DNA from 3 places in the Pantoea vagans genome. Region 2 is predicted to be linked to each of the others. Evidence: predicted binding sites of a transcription regulator. Region 2 holds the regulator's gene; each other region holds the start of a gene.

The links. The regulator PurR, encoded in region 2, represses purine synthesis genes. The targets are predictions, from matches to a motif close to CANGCAAACGTTTGCNTG.
Region 1: LK04_RS17050 (nucleoside-specific channel-forming protein Tsx) is a predicted target of PurR. The motif match lies at 2,404-2,421, and genes of this name have one in related genera.
Region 3: guaB (IMP dehydrogenase) is a predicted target of PurR. The motif match lies at 1,441-1,458, and genes of this name have one in related genera.

Annotation. Positions count from the first base shown of each region.
Region 1 covers NZ_CP011427.1:3,663,360-3,667,433, forward strand. Annotated here, with positions in the region: gene LK04_RS17035 (helix-turn-helix domain-containing protein) at 1-117, opposite strand, end outside; gene LK04_RS17040 (response regulator) at 283-942, shown strand; gene LK04_RS17045 (sensor histidine kinase) at 939-2,297, shown strand; gene LK04_RS17050 (nucleoside-specific channel-forming protein Tsx) at 2,661-3,527, shown strand; gene yjdN (VOC family metalloprotein YjdN) at 3,659-4,074, opposite strand, start outside.
Region 2 covers NZ_CP011427.1:2,212,616-2,216,689, forward strand. Annotated here, with positions in the region: gene LK04_RS10280 (C40 family peptidase) at 1-633, shown strand, start outside; gene LK04_RS20550 (YnhF family membrane protein) at 700-789, opposite strand; gene purR (HTH-type transcriptional repressor PurR) at 1,064-2,089, shown strand; gene punR (DNA-binding transcriptional activator PunR) at 2,086-2,997, opposite strand; gene punC (purine nucleoside transporter PunC) at 3,106-4,074, shown strand, end outside.
Region 3 covers NZ_CP011427.1:930,957-935,030, reverse strand. Annotated here, with positions in the region: gene guaB (IMP dehydrogenase) at 1-1,380, opposite strand, end outside; gene xseA (exodeoxyribonuclease VII large subunit) at 1,550-2,923, shown strand; gene LK04_RS04240 (M4 family metallopeptidase) at 2,971-3,984, shown strand; gene LK04_RS04235 (protealysin inhibitor emfourin) at 3,960-4,074, shown strand, end outside.

The DNA.
Region 1 (4,074 bases), 1.5 Mb from region 2:
TTGTAGATGCCAGCGGGAGTATCCCGAGCGGCGTGCTACTTCATCCAGATGCAGATCGTGACCTAAGTTGTCTTCTATCCAGTCCAGCAAACTACGGATAAATTCGCTCTGATTCATGGGAACCTCCTGCTTCGACAATATGTCCAGTGCAGTCACTGTAGCGCGTTAAATTTATCCCTTAATTAGCAGAAAATTAGCGCAGAATTAGCAAGGAGGGAGAGCAGTGTAATTATCTACTAAGAATCCGAAGGTAAACTGCGTTCATCAGTCTGGGAGAACACTATGCGCGTGCTGCTGGTAGAAGATGATGAAATGATTGGCACCAACTTGCAGCAGGCGCTGGAAGCGGCGGGCTGGTCAGTGGACTGGGTGCGCGATGGCGTGTATGCCACCAATGCCTGGTCTGAGGGCGGCTATACCTGCGTATTGCTTGATTTAGGCTTGCCGCGTGAAGATGGCATCCACGTATTGAAACGTGCTCGCACCCGAGGCGATATGACGCCGGTGCTGGTACTGACAGCGCGTGACACCGTACAACAGCGTATTCAAGGCCTCGACAGCGGTGCCGATGACTATTTGCTCAAACCCTTTGATTTGCAAGAGGTACTGGCGCGCATGCGTGCAATCACCCGACGTCGTCACGGTGCGGCGGATTCCCTGTTAGGTAGCGGCGATGTGCAGCTGGATATGATGACGCGTGAGGTATTGTATAAAGGGCAACGCGAACAACTCACCGCCCGTGAATATGCGCTGCTGTATGCACTGCTGGAACGTCCCGGCGCGATTTTATCGCGTGAACAATTAGAAAACCGCATCTATGGCTGGGGAGAAGAAGTCACCAGTAACGCCGTTGATGTGCTGATCCACGGCATGCGCCGCAAGCTTGATAACGAAGTGATTCGTAACGTACGCGGCCTGGGCTGGCGAGTACCGGCAATATGAAACCTTTCACCTTTATGCGCTCCTTGCGTAACAAACTGCTGCTCACCCTGGTGCTGTTGCACCTGGCGATGATTGGCGGCGTCACCTGGTACTTCTACCACTGCTATGGCGACATGATGGGCACCATGAAGGACGATCAACTCGCGAAGATCGCCGATGCCTGGTCATCCAGCCAACGCATGCCCGCGCTAATGCCGATGGTGATGCAGCAAGAGAAGCTAAAAAGTACCTACATCGTGCAGTTGTGGGATGACCACAACCACCTGCGCGCCAGTTCCTGGCCTGCGTTACAGGCACCGCTCCAGCCCAAAAAAGGCTGGTCAGATTTGAAAGTGGGCGACTGCGGCGATGACTGTGAATGGCGTGTCTATACCCGCCCCGGTGAGTTAGGCAGTGAAATTGGCAATATTCAGGTGTTGCATAACATTGGCTACATGAAGAGCTTGATGGTGAAGCGGGTACTTTCCGCCATCATTCCGTTGATGCTAATGATGCCACTCTCGCTGCTGGTGATATGGTTAGTAGTTCGCGCGATTACCCGAGATTTACGCGTGGCGTCGCGGCAAATTGCCGCCCAGGAAACGCTGCACCCCCACGCGGTTTCACCCAACAGCCTGCCCGATGAAGTGCTGCCGCTGGTCGCGGCTTATAACTCGCTGCTGGATAAACTGCGTGCGGCCTGGTCTTCACAGCGTCAGTTCCTGGAAGATGCCGCGCATGAATTACGCACGCCGGTGACCGCCGTCACTCTCCAACTGGAAAATCTGCGTCAGCATATTCAACCGGGCGAGGCCAGCCGACAGTTTGACCAGTTGGAAGCGGGCGTCACGCGCACGCGCCACTTAGTTACGCAACTGCTCAACATCTCACGGCAGGAAGATCAGTCGGTAGTAGCCTCCGTCGAGACCATCGACATCGACGATCTGCTCAAAGAGAGTATTGAGCAACTGATGGTGGTGGCAGACAAACGCGGGATTGATATTGGCTTTAACGGCACGACGCATTACCGCCTGCACGCCAGCCGCTCCGATTTGCGCAGCCTGTTCGATAACCTGATAGGCAATGCCATGCTGCACACGCCAGAGGGCAGTCTGGTGGATGTGCTGTTACATCGCGTGGGCAATCACACCGTGGTGGATATCATCGATAATGGTCCAGGCATGCCGGAATCCTTTATTGAACGCGCCTTTGACCGCTTCACACGCTCGCCGGATGTGCAGGCACAAGGCAGCGGCTTGGGGTTATCCATTGTTCGTAGCGTGGCGCAAAAGCATCAAATGCAGGTGGCGCTGTCCAACTGTCATAATCCGCAAGGCGAGATTTCTGGCTTGCAGGTACGTGTGACCTTGCCTTGATTCGACGGTTGCTAACCTTTTCGGTAGAGCGCGGTCTTCAGGCCGCGCGATAAATCGCGCCACTCCCTCCTTTTCAACATCCCATCAAATTACCGCTGAACGCGACAACGTAATCGGTTGCGGGGTTCCGTTCGCAACACGCCTTTTTTGTGATCACAGTCACATTTCAGATGAATCAAAATGCAACACATTTTGACAAACGTGATCAAAATCTATTTCCTATCGCTCTGTTACAGGCACATTACGCGCACTTGAAAATTCGGCGATTCAGACCGTTTAAACCAACACACTGCCCATCCCCTGGGATCGATTTGACACGATCGCGGCGCATTCGCGGCGATCACAAGCATGTGGATAACAATAATGAAATTTAAAGCATTGATAGCAGGGGCCTTATTGGCCAGCAGCTGGACCGGCGCGGCACAAGCGGCAGACAGCGATCCGCAGTATCTTTCTGACTGGTGGCATCAGAGCGTAAACGTGGTGGGCAGCTATCACACGCGCTTCGGACCTCAGTTCAACAACGATGTGTATCTCGAATACGAAGCCTTTGCCAAAAAGGACTGGTTCGATTTCTACGGCTATGCCGACCTGACCAACTTCTTTGGCGCAGGCAACAGCAACGCAAACGGCATTTTCGACCACGGTTCGCCGCTGTTCATGGAAATTGAGCCGCGTTTCTCTATCGATAAACTGACCGGCACCAGCCTGGCATTTGGTCCGTTTAAAGAGTGGTACTTCGCGAACAACTATATCTATGACATGGGTCGCAACGCGTCACAGCGTCAAAACACCTGGTACATGGGTCTGGGTACCGATATTGATACCCACAGCGATATCGGCCTGTCACTGAACGTGTATGCCAAGTACCAGTGGCAGAACTATGGTGCGGCGAACGAAAACAGCTGGGATGGTTATCGCTTCAAGGTGAAATACTTTGTGCCGATTACCGATCTGTGGGGCGGTAAGCTGAGCTATATCGGCTTCACCAACTTCGACTGGGGCTCGGATCTGCGTGACGAAACCGGTCCATCGCGTACCAGCAACTCGATCGCCTCCAGCCACATCCTGTCGCTGAACTACGATCACTGGCACGTTTCTACCGTGGCGCGTTACTTCCACAACGGCGGACAGTGGGCGGATGGTCAGGAGCTGAACTTCGGCAACGGTCCGTTTGAAGTGAAATCAACCGGCTGGGGTTACTACCTGGTGGTGGGTTACAACTTCTGATTGCATGGACCAGGTCGCCATAAATGGCGACCCTACAACGATCGTGTGCGGTTTTCGTAGGGTGCGCATTTATGCGCACCTGGTAACATACACGCAATGAATTGTGCCGCCACGCATCTCAACAACACCTGTCAAATCTGTGGTTTATAGGCATTCACCATCCAGGGCACGCCAAACTTATCGGTGAACATGCCAAAGCCGTGCGCCCAGAAGGTCGGTTCCCACTTTTTCGTCACCTCTCCGCCTGCCGATAATGCATCAAACCACCGCTTGCCTTGTGCCTCATCCGGCGTTGATAAGCTCACGGAAAATCCTGCGTAATTCGCCTGCGGTGCGCCATCGCTCATCATCAGTTCGCCCTGCCCGATGCGCAGGTGCGCGTGCATTATCTGTTCGGGTGAGAACGTCATGCCAGATGGGCAGCCTTCATCTTCGACAGTTGTTTCGTCTGGCATATCGCCAAAGGTCATTTTGAACAGCAGTTCGCCGTCGGTCGCCTCAAGATAGAAGGCGATCGCCTCTTCGCAGCGGCCGTTGTAAAACACAT
Region 2 (4,074 bases):
ACCACGGCTAAAAAGTCTCGCCTGTCTACTACGGTGCAAAAACTCAAGCTGAAGAAGCAAAGCAAGACAGAAACCGCGCTGCACAAAACCACCCGTAAGAAATCCCTGCTGAAATCGCCAGCAAAGAAATATGGCCATCAACGCTTAGCCAAAAAAACGCGTGAAGTCGATGATGAAGCGCTGGAGCTGACCGGCATTCGCATGAGCAAATCACACCGCCAGCGTTATCAAAAGGCGCGTGAAACAGCGATGACCAAATTGATGGGCCAGTTGGGCAAACCTTATCAGTGGGGTGGCACCTCGCCGAATACAGGTTTCGACTGCAGTGGTCTGGTGTGGTACGCCTACAAAGATTTAGTCAAATACAAATTCCCGCGCACTGCGAATGAGATGTATCACTTGCATGATGCCGCGCCGATTAAGCGTCAGATGCTCGAAAAAGGCGATTTAGTCTTCTTCCGTATTAATAATCGTGGCACTGCCGATCACGTAGGTGTCTACCTTGGTAACGGTAAATTTATTCAGTCACCGCGGACCGGTAAAGACATTCAGATTAGTGCGTTGGGTGAGGATTACTGGGAGAAGCATTATGTTGGTGCACGCCGCATGATGACGCCGAAAACCATTCGTTAGTCGTTGCGCAACGTATAAAAAAAGCCGGATGCTTTCACAGCACCGGCTTTTTTTATACGCTTTTGTTTAATGCAGGATGGCCGTAAAGCTGAACGCAATAATCATTAACAGTGCGCCAACCGTGGTCATCAGGGCCAGCTTCAGATCTGTACTCATCACTACTCCTTAGTCACACTTTTATTAGGGTTAAAACAATTTTCGCACAGCGTCAGGCAAAAATCTCGTGTTATCCGCGCCAGCTTGCTAGAATCGCCGCCTTTCGTTGCGCAACCCATTTTGCGCATGCTGTATTTACAGCCTGCTGAAGCGATTTTTCCTGCCTGAACAGGCAGCGTTGACCCAAATTTTCGGGTGCAAAACCCTTCGCAGACGCAAACGTTTAACAATATACTTATCAGTACGTTGCGATAAGCCGGGGAGTACCTTTTTCATGGCCACAATTAAAGATGTAGCAAAACGCGCGGGTGTCTCCACCACCACGGTTTCGCATGTCATCAACAAAACGCGTTTTGTCGCAGAAGAGACGCGTAACGCCGTTTGGGAAGCAATTAAAGAATTGCACTATTCCCCCAGCGCCGTTGCGCGCAGTTTGAAGGTCAATCACACCAAGACATTGGGATTGCTGGCGACTTCAAGTGAAGCTCCCTACTTTGCTGAGATCATTGAAGCGGTTGAGAATCACTGCTTCGAGCGCGGCTACACATTAATCCTTGGCAATGCGCACAACGACCTGCAAAAGCAGCGTGCTTATCTCTCGATGATGGCGCAGAAGCGCGTCGATGGTCTGTTGGTCATGTGCTCCGAATACCCAGATGACCTGCTGCAAATGCTGGAGGAGAATCGCAATATCCCGATGGTGGTGATGGACTGGGGTGCTTCGCGCGGTGACTTTACCGATACCGTGCAGGACAATGCTTTCCATGGCGGTTATTTGGCTGGGCGCTATTTGATCGAACGTGGTCACCGCGATATTGGCGCGATCCCGGGACAACTTGAACGCAACACGGGCGGTGGACGCCACGCTGGCTTCTTGCAGGCAATGAATGAAGCCGGGGTCACGGTGCGGCCAGAGTGGATTGTGCAGGGTGATTTTGAACCCGATTCAGGCTATCAGGCGATGCAACAAATCTTGAATCAGAAACAGCGTCCAACTGCCGTATTCTGTGGTGGCGATATCATGGCAATGGGTGCGATTTGCGCAGCCGATGAGATGGGCTTGCGCGTCCCGCAAGATATTTCCGTGATCGGGTACGATAACGTGCGCAACGCGCGCTTTTTCACACCAGCGCTCACCACCGTGCACCAACCGAAGGCTGAGTTGGGTGAGAAAGCGCTCGAAATGTTGCTGGATCGCATCACCAGCAAGCGTGAAGAGCCACAAACGATTGAGGTTCAACCGACCTTGATTGAGCGCCGCTCCGTTGCCGATGGCCCATTCCGCGACTATCGCCGCTAACCTCGCGTTTCGCTGAGCCATTCGTGGTTCAGCGTCTCTGCATCACCCAGATAAGCCAGAAGCCAATCCAACGCGGGTGATGCTCGCTGCTCTGACCAACTGACACAGCAAGGGCTGTCAGGAAACGGCTGCGGCAGTGGCAATTCCACCAGCGTGCCTTGATCCAACAGTGGCCGCGCTAAATGCCCTGGCACCATGCCGACACACAATCCCGCCTGCAAACAATCCATTCCGGTTTCCCACTCCGGCACCACCAAACGCCGCTGATTGTCCAGGGTCCAGGTCATACGTCTGGGTAATGCGCGAGACGTATCTTCCAGCACCAGCGATGGCCAGGCACGCAATATTTCATCATTTAATTCTGTATTGTTGACCAACGGATGATCGGGACTGACAACGCAACGCCAGTTTAAGGCCCCCATATCCTGAAAGGCGAAACGCCCGCCAACCGGAACCGCCTGCGTTGCGCCAATAGCGACATCAACACGCCCGTCGGCCAGCGCATCCCAGACACCGTTGAACACTTCGTAGCTGATAATCAGCTCCATATCCGGGAAATGACGGTAAAAATCTTTCACCAGTTGTCGGGTGCGCTGGGGTTTGACGATGCAGTCCACCGCGATGCTCAACTGTCCGCGCCAGCCGTTCGCCAACTGTTGGCACTGCCTGCGCGTTGCAAGCATTTTTTTGATAACAGATCGCCCTTCACGGACAAAGTGCTCTCCAGCTGGTGTTAAGACGACTTCACGATGCTGGCGTTCAAACAACGGAACCGCTAACCAGGTTTCCAGCTGCCTGACGGTATAGCTGACGGCAGAAGGCACACGATGCAACTCTTGCGCTGCCGCGCTGAAACTGCCGCTGCGCGCCACCGCATCTACTACTTCCAGTGCATACTCAGACCACATGTATTTGCCTTCAAAATTTTTAACAGCAGGTTGCAAATATTAGCGTTTCACAAACCGCAACGCACTCTTTTACACTCCCCGGCGTTCAATCTGCCAATGAGAATCACTATGTTGTCTTCAAAAGGATTTCTGCCCTACCTTGCCTTGCTGAGTATGCTCGGCTTTCTCGCCACGGATATGTATCTGCCCGCTTTTGGTGACATGCAACGCGATTTTGCCACGGCTCCGGGTACGATCAGCGCCAGCCTTAGCCTGTTTCTCGGTGGATTTGCCTGTGCGCAGGTGTTTTGGGGCCCCTTGTCGGATCGCTTTGGTCGTAAACCGATTCTGTTGGCAGGATTGACGCTTTTCGCCTTGGGCTGCCTTGGCATGTTGTGGGTAACAGACGTCAACCTGATGCTGGCATTGCGTTTCGTACAGGCTGTGGGCGTCTGTGCGGCGGCCGTGAGCTGGCAGGCACTGGTGGTGGATCGCTACCCGAAAGCACAAGCCAACAAAGTGTTTGCCACCATCATGCCTCTGGTCGCGCTTTCGCCAGCTTTAGCCCCATTGCTGGGTGCCTGGCTAATGGGACACTTCCATTGGCGCAGTATTTTTATCGCGCTCACAGCGATCACCGTTTTGCTGCTCATTGGCACCCTGCAACTGACTGCCCGCAAAAAGGGTCAGGCTGCAAAGGTTGCGCAACCTGGCTGGCTCACGCTGCTGAAGACCCGCGTATACAGTGGCAACGTGCTGATTTACTCAGCCTGTTCTGCCAGTTTTTTCGCGTGGCTAACCGGTTCACCTTTTATTCTCGCCTCAGCAGGGTTAACACCCGCAGACATTGGCTTGAGCTATATCCCACAGACCATTGCTTTTCTGATTGGTGGCTTCGGCTGCCGCGCGCTGCTCAATCGTTATCAGGGTGCGCAGCTTCTTCCATGGCTGCTGGTGGTTTATAGCCTGAGCATCCTCAGTCTGTTTGTGGTCGCCATGCTGCCTGCGCCATCATTGGTGGCATTATTGTTGCCTTTCTGCGGCATGGCACTGGCGAATGGCGCGATTTACCCGATAGTGGTTGCCAGTGCTTTGGCC
Region 3 (4,074 bases), 1.3 Mb from region 2:
CACGAACTCAGCCTTGGTACGCAGGTCGTCAATGGTTGGGCAACCGGTCAGGCCCATGCATGAACGCAGGCCACCCATTTGCTGGTGCACGATCTCTTTCAGACGGCCTTTATAGGCTACGCGACCTTCGATACCTTCAGGTACCAGTTTGTCAGCAGCGTTGTCGGTCTGGAAGTAGCGGTCAGATGAACCTTTAGACATCGCGCCCAGTGAACCCATACCGCGGTAGGATTTGAATGAACGACCTTGATAGAGTTCGATTTCGCCAGGAGACTCTTCAGTACCCGCCAGCATAGAACCCACCATCACAGCCGCCGCGCCCGCAGCAATCGCTTTCGCGATATCACCGGAGAAACGAATACCGCCATCAGCGATAACCGGGATGCCAGTGCCTTCCAGTGCTTCAACCGCATCTGAAACCGCAGTGATCTGTGGTACACCGACACCAGTAACTATACGCGTGGTACAAATTGAACCTGGGCCGATACCCACTTTCACCGCGCTAACACCGGCTTTCGCCAACGCCAGTGCACCTGCACCGGTCGCCACGTTACCGCCGATAATTTCCAGATTTGGATATTTCGCACGGGTTTCACGGATACGCTGCAATACGCCTTCAGAGTGGCCGTGTGAAGAGTCAATCAGCAGCACGTCAACACCGGCAGCGACCAGCGCATCAACACGCTCTTCGTTGCCCGCACCGGCACCCACCGCAGCGCCTACGCGCAGACGACCTTCTGCATCTTTACACGCATTAGGTTTACGTTCTGCTTTCTGGAAATCTTTAACGGTGATCATGCCCAGCAGGTGGAAGCTGTCATCAACAACCAGCGCTTTCTCAACACGTTTTTCGTGCATTTTCTGCAGTACGATGTCGCGTGCTTCACCCTCTTTCACCGTGACCAGACGCTCTTTCGGGGTCATCACCGCAGAAACAGGTTGGTTCAAATCGGTGACGAAACGCACGTCACGACCGGTAATGATACCAACCAGTTCGTTGTCGGTGTTGACCACCGGGTAACCGGCGAAACCGTTACGCTCAGTCAACTCTTGTACTGCCGCCAGCGTGGTGGTTGGCAGTACAGTTTGCGGATCGGTCACTACGCCACTTTCGTGTTTTTTAACTTTGCGAACTTCATCCGCCTGGCGCTCAATCGACATATTTTTGTGGATAAAGCCCAGACCACCTTCTTGTGCCAGTGCAATTGCCAGACCGGCTTCGGTCACGGTGTCCATTGCAGCAGACAGCATAGGGATGTTCAGACGGATGTTTTTCGTCAGTTGGGTGCTGAGATCAGCGGTGTTCGGTAAGACAGTGGAGTGAGCTGGAACGAGCAGAACGTCGTCAAAAGTGAGGGCTTCTTTAGTGATTCTTAACATAGCAATATCTCCACCTGGGGGCGATTAAAACAGATAAAATATTGCCGCGGCATTATACAGGCCGAAATCGGTTGCCTCCAGTGTTTTTTCAGAAAAAGTCTTGATCCTCCTGGTCAGGCATGTAGTATCGGTTAATTAACCCTCTGATTTAAAATTTGATCTACATCACATGTCGCTACCGCCAACCGCCAATATTTTTACTGTCAGTCGCCTCAATACCACAGTGCGTCAACTGCTGGAAAATGAGATGGGCCTGGTGTGGCTCAGTGCGGAAATTTCAAATTTTAGCCAGCCCTCATCCGGTCACTGGTACTTCACACTGAAAGATGATGGTGCACAAGTGCGTTGTGCGATGTTCCGCAACAGCAATCGTCGGGTCACTTTCCGTCCGCAACACGGTCAGCAGGTTTTGGTGCGCGCCAGCATCACGTTGTACGAGCCGCGTGGCGATTATCAACTGATTATCGAAAGCATGCACCCTGCGGGTGAAGGCCTGCTGCAACAACAGTTCGAGCAGATGAAAGCGCGCCTAGCAGCGGAAGGTTTATTTGATCAACAGTTCAAGCAACCGTTGCCCGAGCCCGCACGTCAGGTTGGCGTGATTACCTCCGCCACCGGTGCGGCGCTGCATGATGTGCTGCGTGTTCTGCATCGGCGCGATCCCTCATTGCCCGTAGTAATCTACCCCACTCCGGTACAAGGTGTGGATGCGCCCGCAGCGATTGTGCGCGCCATCGAGCTAGCCAACCTGCGCGATGAGTGTGATGTGTTGATTGTCGGCCGTGGCGGTGGATCATTAGAGGATCTGTGGAGTTTTAACGACGAACGCGTCGCGCGGGCGATCTTTGCCAGCCGTTTACCGATTGTCAGCGCGGTCGGACACGAAACCGACATCACCATCGCCGACTTTGTGGCTGACCTGCGGGCGCCTACCCCTTCCGCTGCGGCAGAGCTGGTGAGCCGTAATCAGCAAGAACTGCTGCGTCGTTTGCAGTCCCAGCAGCAGCGGATGGAAATGGCGATGGATTTCTATCTGGCTGAACAGCAGCGCCGCTTCACACGCATTCATCACCGCTTACAGCAGCAACATCCTCAGTTACGCCTGGCACGTCAGCAAACCACGCTTTTCCAGCTGCAACGCCGTCTCGGTGAAGCGATGGATCAACGGCTGCGTTTAGCTAAGCGCCAACAGGATCGCCTGCTCCACCGTCTCAACACGCAACAGCCACAGGGCCGTATCCATCGCGCACAACAGCAGATGCAGCAGTGGCAATATCGCTTACAGCAGGGTATGGAAAAGCAGCTCAACCACAATCGTCAGCGCTTTGGTACGCTGGCGGCACAGCTGGAAGGCGTCAGTCCCTTGGCGACGTTGGCTCGAGGCTTCAGTGTCACCACCGATACCCAAGGCCAACTGGTGAAGAAGACCAGACAACTGCACAAAGGCGATTTGCTGCGCACACGTCTGGATGATGGCTGGGTGGAAAGCCAGGTGACCACTCTCGAACCCCTCAAATCACGCAGTCGTAAAGCACGTACCTAGCTGAAAAACTATACTTCTGGCATGTTCACTCACGGCCAGGAGTTACTATGCCTTACAGCGTTATTCCTCCGTACATGCTACGCAATATCATTGACCACTGTTCAGGTGCACCCCAAGATTCCGCTCGCCGCACCCTCACCCATGTTCAACAACTGATGGCTGAGCACAATCGTCCTAATTTCGGCGTTGCGACTTCGCCACCGGGCACAGTGCTACGTGCCATTTATGATGCCGAAAATACACAAAACTTGCCCGGCACACTGATTCGTGATGAAGGGCAACCCACCAATGGCGATGTGGCGGCTGAAGAAGCCTGGAACTATCTTGGCATCACCTACGACTTCTACTGGCAAACCTTCAAGCGCAATTCTCTGGATAACAAAGGGCTGAAACTGGACGGTACCGTACACTATGGCAAGGCATATCAGAACGCCTTCTGGAACGGCCAACAGATGGTGTTTGGCGATGGCGACGGTGAGATATTTAACCGCTTCACCATCGCCTTAGATGTGGTGGCGCACGAACTGACGCACGGGGTGACGGAAACTGAGGCGGGGTTGGTCTATTTCCAGCAGTCTGGTGCGCTGAATGAATCAATGTCCGATGTGTTCGGTTCACTGGTTAAACAGTTTCATCTTAAACAGAGCGCCGATCAGGCTGACTGGATCATTGGTGAAGGATTGCTGGCAAAAGGCATTCATGGCCGCGGTCTACGTTCGATGTCCGCGCCTGGCACCGCCTATGACGATCCACAACTCGGCAAAGATCCCCAACCTGCCGATATGACGCACTACATTGAAACACGCGATGACAATGGCGGTGTGCATCTCAATTCAGGCATTCCCAACCGGGCGTTTTATCTCGCCGCCAGTGCGCTGGGGGGCTTTGCATGGGAGCTTGCGGGCCAAGCCTGGTATGACACCTTGTGCGATAAAGCACTGCCGCAGGATGCTGACTTCAGCACCTTCGCTCGCTTTACCATTGAGCATGGCGGCAAACGCTTTAACCGTTCGGTAGCGGAAGCGATTCAATCCGCATGGCAACAGGTAGGCGTAACGTGAACATTCATCTGAGTGATGACGCCGTCATTGAGCTGGCACGCGAGGGCGGTATCGCCTTTATCCCTCGTTTACGCGGAGAACGACGCATTG